3 regions of the Streptomyces sp. NPDC028308 genome follow, and region 3 is predicted to be linked to each of the others. Evidence: riboswitches for the same ligand, from Rfam matches in the RefSeq annotation. Region 3 holds a riboswitch; each other region holds the start of a gene.
The links. A riboswitch is a leader RNA that binds a small molecule or an ion and turns the genes downstream of it on or off. The one in region 3 is predicted to bind S-adenosylmethionine.
Positions count from the first base shown of each region.

Region 1 (2,254 bases), on a different contig from region 3:
TCTTGTACGGCCTGTCCTCGACCAGCCCGAGCCTGATCAGCTCCTGGAGGCCCTTGTCGATCTTCGTGAGCTGCGAGCCGGACGCGATCGGCACGACGAGCTGGTCCGGCAGCCGCCAGCCGAGCTGCTCGCAGATCTCGTACGCGAGGGTCTTCGAGCCCTCCGCGTAGTACGGCCGCAGGTTGACGTTGACGAAGCCCCAGCCCTCGCCGGCCGGGTCGCCGATGAGCTCGGAGCAGAAGCGGTTGACGTCGTCGTAGTTGCCCTCGATGCCGACGAGCTCGCCGCCGTAGACCGCGGCCATGACGATCTTGCCCTGCTCCAGGTCGTGCGGGATGAACACGCAGGAGCGGAAGCCGGCCCGGGCGGCGGCGGCACCGACGGCGCCGGCCAGGTTCCCGGTGGAGGAGCAGGAGAGCGTGGTGAAGCCGAAGGCGCGGGCGGCCTCCAGGGCCTGCGCGACGACGCGGTCCTTGAAGGAGTGCGTCGGGTTGCCGGAGTCGTCCTTGACGAACAGCTTGCCGGCCTCGACACCAAGCTCGCGGGCGAGGTTGTCGGCCTGCACGAGCTTGGTCCAGCCCGGGTTGATGTTCGGCTTGTCGGCGACGTCGGCCGGGACGGGCAGCAGGGGCGCGTAGCGCCAGATGTTCGCGGGTCCCGCCTCGATGCGCTTGCGGAGGTCCTCGGTGTCGTAGTCCGAGAAGTCGTAGGCGATCTCCAGCGGGCCGAAACACTCCTCGCAGGCGAAGACCGGGCCGAGCGGCACGCGGTGTCCGCACTCGCGGCAGGAGAGGGCGGCGGCGGGGCCGAGATCGACGGAGTCCGCGGCGGAGGGGGAGTTCGTGGTGCTTGCAACTGTCTGCGCAGCCATGGAGGCGAGGCCCTTTCTCCTCATCTTCCTCACGGCGCACTTCGCCGTGAGACGGATTTGGCACCTTCCCTAGCCGGGAGCCTCGCGACGCTGATCGGCGATGATCAGGACGAGACCGGCTGGAGGGTTGCCGGGGCTTCAACGGGCCGTATCCCTCTGCCCCTCTGGATGAGCGGTGTTCAGTTGTTGATCTGCGCGCGGTTCCCGGATCAGGACATGCGATGGTCATCCGCGTTGTTCAAGACTGTAACCGACGGCCAGGACAGTTGAGATAGTCGTCCGAACCGCGAGATGGATCACACCCCGGGTGGGCGTGTGAGCAGACAGTGAGGAGCCGCAGACCGTGCTGGAAGAAGTCGAGCGCTGGCTGAGCACCCGCTCCTGGTCCGTCACCGATCGTCCGCTGCACCGGCTGATGGCCGCGAAACGCGCCGCGGGCTCGACGGTCAGCGTCGTGCTGCCCGCGCTGAACGAGGAAGAGACCGTCGGCGAGATCGTCGCCGTCATCCGCCACGACCTCATGCGGCAGGTCCCGCTCGTCGACGAGATCGTCGTCGTCGACTCGGGCTCGACCGACCGCACCTCGGCGGTCGCCGCCGCGGCGGGCGCCCGGGTGGTGCACCGGGACGAGATACTGCCGCGCCTGCCGGCCGTCCCCGGCAAAGGCGAGGTCCTGTGGCGGTCACTGCTCGTGACGAGCGGGGACATCGTCTGCTTCGTCGACGCGGACCTGAAGGAGTTCTCGTCCGACTTCGTCACCGGGATCGTGGGCCCGCTGCTCACCGATCCGGGCGTCGATCTCGTCAAGGCCATGTACGACCGGCCGCTGACCGTGTCCGACGGGTCCGCCGCCGGCACGACCGCCGCGGGCCAGGGCGGCCGGGTCACGGAGCTGATGGCGCGCCCGCTGCTGAACATGCACTGGCCGCAGCTCGCGGGCTTCGTGCAGCCGCTGGGCGGTGAGTACGCGGCCCGCCGGTCCCTGCTGGAGCGGCTGCCGTTCCCCGTCGGGTACGGCGTCGAGCTCGGCATGCTGGTCGACGCGCTGCACCTGGTGGGCCTGGACGCGCTCGCGCAGGTCGACGTGGGGGTGCGCAGGCACCGCCACCAGGACGGGCAGGCGCTCGGCCGGATGGCGGCGGCGATCTACCGCACCGCGCAGCTCCGGCTGGCCCGCGGCCATCTGATCCGCCCGGCGCTCACCCAGTTCGAGCGGGGCGACGACGGCTTCGAGCCGCGCACCTACTCGGTGGACACCGAGGAGCGGCCCCCGATGACGGAGATCTCCGAGTACCGCTCACGCAGAGTGGCGTGAGACCGCTCCCGGAGTGACGGGCCGTGACGGGTTCCGGCGGTCGTATACGGCCGGTACCCGTCAGGTCC
Region 1 is NZ_JBVHTO010000010.1:424,374-426,627, forward strand. It holds gene thrC (threonine synthase) at 1-871, opposite strand, end outside; SAM riboswitch class I at 889-1,046, opposite strand; gene ACZ4VA_RS24945 (glucosyl-3-phosphoglycerate synthase) at 1,215-2,186, shown strand.
Region 1: it holds a riboswitch for S-adenosylmethionine, as region 3 does, so the genes downstream of both, thrC (threonine synthase) here and ACZ4VA_RS18905 (aminotransferase class V-fold PLP-dependent enzyme) in region 3, are expected to answer to the same signal.

Region 2 (2,254 bases), on a different contig from region 3:
GCGGAGGCGGTGCCTCCGCCGGTCCGGACTACCGTCGCCGAAGCGGTGCGACGCCCGCCCCCTCGCTCCGGCTCGTCTTCCCGCGGAACGCCGGGTGGGCGCCGAGCCGCCGCACATAACCCCGGAGGTGCTCGTACGGGGCGAGGGCGCCGGGAGCGTCGAGATGGACGAGGGCGGCCCAGAGGTCCACGTCCGCGGCACTCATCTCGTGGCCCAACACGTAGGGAGACGAGGTGAGTTGCCCGTTCAGTCGGTCCAGCGCGGCCGACCGGCGCCCTGGCCGGGCGTCCGGGGTGACCTCCGTGTCGAGGAGCTCGCGCAGGGCGTCGATGTCCGCCGCGAGGGCCGGCGGACGGAGGGCGGGGACCTGTGCCCTGGTGCGGTCCGCCAGGCCGGCCAGGTCGCGCAGGATGTCCGGCGTGTGGTTGCTGACGACACGTCCGGTCCACCGGTCGCACAGCGCGGGCACGGCGAGCGGGCCGTCGTAGTGGTGCCAGGTGGCCTCGTAGGCCCGGCGCAGGGAGGCGGAGCAGTCCGGGCCGCCAGGGGCAGCGGGGCCCGCGGGAAGGGTGGCGACGAAGTCCCCGAGGCCCAGCAGGTCGACGGTGACCGCGACGCGCAGCGAGCGCGGACAGTCCGGGGACAGGTACAGCTGATAGCGGTGCGGGGCCGGGTAGAAACCGCCGGCGAGACCGACGCCGATCCGGTTGTGGACGTGCTGCTGAGCACCGGCCGAACCCGCGCCGCGGGGCCGGGGGAGCGCGTCGAGCGGCGCGGCCGCGCGGAAGGACGACGCACACCGGGCCGGGGCACCGGCGTCGGCGGACTCCGCGGGGGAGGACTGAGTGCCGGGTGTGTCCCCGACGCCGGAACAGGCGCCGGTGGGGTCGGTGGTTCCGGGCTCGGGCGTGCCGGTGCGGGGAGTGCTCGTGCTGGAGGCGTGCGACAGGGTCTCGGGCATGACTCTCCATGGGTGAGGAAGTCCCGGCCGCCTCGTGGGCGCCGTGACGAAACGGAGTGACCGCGCTTCTCTCGTACCGGTCCGGGATCGCCGGAACCGGGACCTGTCCGGCCTCTCCCGTCCGCCTCGCGACGTCAGGCACGCTCGCTCGCGCGCCGGGCGCGGGCCCGCGTACGTGCGGTGCCGGGCTCGTCGCCGGGCACGCCGGGAGCGCGGACCCGAGTATGCGAAGGTGCCTCGCGGGCAGCGACGCGGAGGGCCGGACGGTCCTTAGTACGCGCTGGAGACACGCAGCAGATCGATGTGCAGGCGCCTCGTCAAGTCGTTCCTGGGCATTCCCACCGGTCCACGCTCGGGGCTCGCGAGACGCGAGACCACGCTTGTCCCGCCGCACCGGCGGAACCCGGTCGTCACCCGGGGCACCCCGTCGCGGTGGAAGGGTTGCCTGCCAGCGGGCCGGGGCCGATGACCGTACGAGCACGAACACTCGCGGGGCGCTGACAATCGTGACCGTCCTCAGCAGTGTCGCCGCGCCCCGGGGGAGCGTCAAGAAGGCGTCCGCGCCGTCTCACGACGTGGTCGGCGGCATGCCCGACTCCCGCGGCGCGGCGTACAGTTCGGCGGAACAAAGGGCGCGGCCGCTTGGTTGCCGCTCTGGAGGGCACCGAGTGCGGAGGCGGAGGTGGGAGCGATGGGAGTCGCGTCGCCCGCGTTCCGCCGTCCCGTGGTGACGTTCACCCCACGCGGCTGTGTCCGCCTGTACTCCCGGCCGCACATCGACCTGCTGCGCGTGGCCGGCGCGCTCTGTCGTCCCTGACCGTGCACCCGCGCCGCCGCCCCCACCGGACGAGGGCCGGCGATCTCCCATGGTCGACCAGGAAGGCACCCCTCCGTGTCCCCGAACTCCCCGCTGCACCTCGCCGTCGCGCTCGACGGCGCGGGCTGGCACCCGGCCGCCTGGCGCGAGCCCGAGGCCCGCCCCCAGGAGCTGTTCACCGCCCGCTACTGGGCCGATCTCGTCACCGAGGCCGAACACGGCCTGCTCGACTTCGTCACCATCGAGGACTCCCTCGGACTCCAGTCCTCCCTCCCCGCCGGCCCCGACGCACGTACCGACCAGGTGCGCGGCCGGCTCGACGCGGTGCTCGTCGCAGCCCGCGTCGCCCCGCTGACCCGGCACATCGGACTGGTCCCCACCGTCGTCGCCACACACACCGAGCCGTTCCACATCTCGAAGGCCGTCGCCACCCTGGACTACGTCAGCAACGGCCGCGCGGGCCTGCGCGTCCAGGT
Region 2 is NZ_JBVHTO010000004.1:351,474-353,727, reverse strand. It holds gene ACZ4VA_RS11750 (glutathione S-transferase family protein) at 29-961, opposite strand; SAM riboswitch class IV at 1,333-1,473, opposite strand; gene ACZ4VA_RS11745 (putative leader peptide) at 1,653-1,778, shown strand; gene ACZ4VA_RS11740 (LLM class flavin-dependent oxidoreductase) at 1,854-2,254, shown strand, end outside.
Region 2: it holds a riboswitch for S-adenosylmethionine, as region 3 does, so the genes downstream of both, ACZ4VA_RS11750 (glutathione S-transferase family protein) here and ACZ4VA_RS18905 (aminotransferase class V-fold PLP-dependent enzyme) in region 3, are expected to answer to the same signal.

Region 3 (2,254 bases):
GCAGGCCGACGCGATGGAGTAGACGCCGATCACGTTCGGGGAGCCGGCCTCGTGGCGGGCGGCGCTGTCGTGCCACTCGACGTCGACCCCGCCGTCCGCGCGCCGCGAGACCTTGCGGCTGGCGCCGCCCCCCGCGAGGTAGGGCTCGGCCTCGGTCAGCCAGTCGGCGCGGCCCGCGAGGACACCGGAGCCGAAGGGCGCGTACAGCTTGTGCCCGGAGAAGGCGACCCAGTCGACGTCCAGGTCCTTGACCGACACCGGGTGGTGCGGGGCGAGCTGGGCGGCGTCCAGGACGATGCGGGCGCCGTGCGCGTGGGCGGCGGCGGCCAGCTCGCGCACCGGCCACAGCTCGCCGGTGACGTTCGAGGCGCCGGTGACGCACACCAGGGCCGGGCCGTACGGGTCGCGGGCGGCCAGCGCGCGCTCCAGGGTGGCGACGGCCTCGTCCGGGGTGCGCGGGGCGTTCAGGTACGTCACGCGGGCGTCGCGCCAGGGCAGCAGCGAGGCGTGGTGCTCGGTCTCGAAGACGAAGACCTGGCAGTCCGCCGGCAGGGCGGCGGCGAGCAGGTTGAGGGAGTCGGTGGTGGAGCGGGTGAAGACGACCTGGTCGCCGTCCCGGCAGTCGAGGAACTCGGCGACGGTCACGCGGGCGCTCTCGAAGAGGTCGGTGGAGAGCTGGGAGAGGTAGCCGGCGCCCCGGTGCACGCTGCCGTAGTACGGGGCGTACGCGGCGACGTCGTCCCAGACGCGCTGGAGGGCCGGGGCGCTGGCGGCGTAGTCCAGCGCGGCGTAGGTGACCTCGCCGCCGGTGACCAGGGGGACGGTGACATCCCGGCCGAGAACGGGCAGCGGGGCACAAACGGAACGGTCGGCGGCAGCGGTGGGGACAGACATGGCGAACTCCTGTGAGTGGCAGGCGAGATCGCTGTGCGGACAGCCCGCTCGGGGGGCGTCGACGGCACAGGAAGGAGGAGAAAAGGGTGTGCGGAGGCGGGGCTCTACGCCCTACCGCATTCGCTTGCTCACAGAAGGCTCCCTCGAACGACCAGGACCCCTGGCGGTGCTCACTCGGAAGAGTGCGAGGGGTCCGCGCTTGCCGTAGACCTCGCTGCCTACGGCCTGGTCTTCACCCGGGGCACCCCGCCACGGACGGAGGGTTGCCGGACAGCCGGCCGGGGCCTGATGGCTGTCGCTCATGACCTGGTACAGCATCTTGCCAGAAGATCTTCCACGCGCAAGGCGCGGTCCAGAATCCGGACCGCGCCCCGCCTCACCGTGTGTGCGGCTCAGGCGTTGCTGGCCGCGACCCACCGGTCCAGGGTGCGCTTCGCGGCCCCGGAGTCGACGGCCTCCGCGGCCCGTGCCATCCCGGCGCGGATCTGCTCCGCGAGCGGCCCGCTCCCCGGCTCCAGGGCGACCAGGGCCGCCGCCGCGTTCAGCAGCACCGCGTCCCGTACGGGCCCGCTCTCGCCGTTCAGCAGCCGCCGGGCCACGTCCGCGTTGTACGACGCGTCGGCGCCCCGCAGGGCCTCGACCGGGACCAGGTCGATGCCCACGTCACGCGGGTCGAAGGCGTCCTCGTGGACCTTCCCGTCGCGCACGACCCACACCCTGGACGTGGCGGTGGTGGTCAGCTCGTCGAGGCCGTCGTCGCCGCGGAACACCAGCGAGGAGTTGCCGCGTTCGGCGAAGACACCGGCGACGATGGGCGCCATCCGCAGATCGGCCACCCCGACGGCCTGGGCCTTGACCCGGGCCGGGTTGGTCAGCGGCCCCAGGAAGTTGAAGGTCGTGCGGATGCCCAACTGCCCGCGCGCGGCGGCCACATGACGCAGGGCGGGATGGAACTTCACCGCGAAGCAGAAGGTGATCCCGGCCTCCTCGGCCACCTCGGCGACCCGCTTCGGTGTCAGCTGGAGATTGACGCCCAGCTTCTCCAGGACGTCGGAGGCGCCGGACGCGCTCGACGCGGCCCGGTTGCCGTGCTTGACCACCTTGGCGCCCGTGCCGGCCACGACGATCGCCGACATGGTGGAGATGTTGACGGTCTTGGCGCCGTCGCCGCCCGTGCCGACGATGTCGACGGTCTCCCCGGGCACCTCGATCACGTTGGCGTGCTCGTACATCGCGCGGACCAGGCCGGAGATCTCCTCGACCGTCTCTCCCTTGGCCCGCAGCGCCACCGCGAACCCGGCGATCTGCGCGTCCGTGGCCTCACCGCGCATGATGCGGTCCATCGCCCAGGCCGTCTCGT
Region 3 is NZ_JBVHTO010000007.1:469,920-472,173, forward strand. It holds gene ACZ4VA_RS18905 (aminotransferase class V-fold PLP-dependent enzyme) at 1-894, opposite strand, end outside; SAM riboswitch class IV at 1,085-1,201, opposite strand; gene trpD (anthranilate phosphoribosyltransferase) at 1,287-2,254, opposite strand, start outside.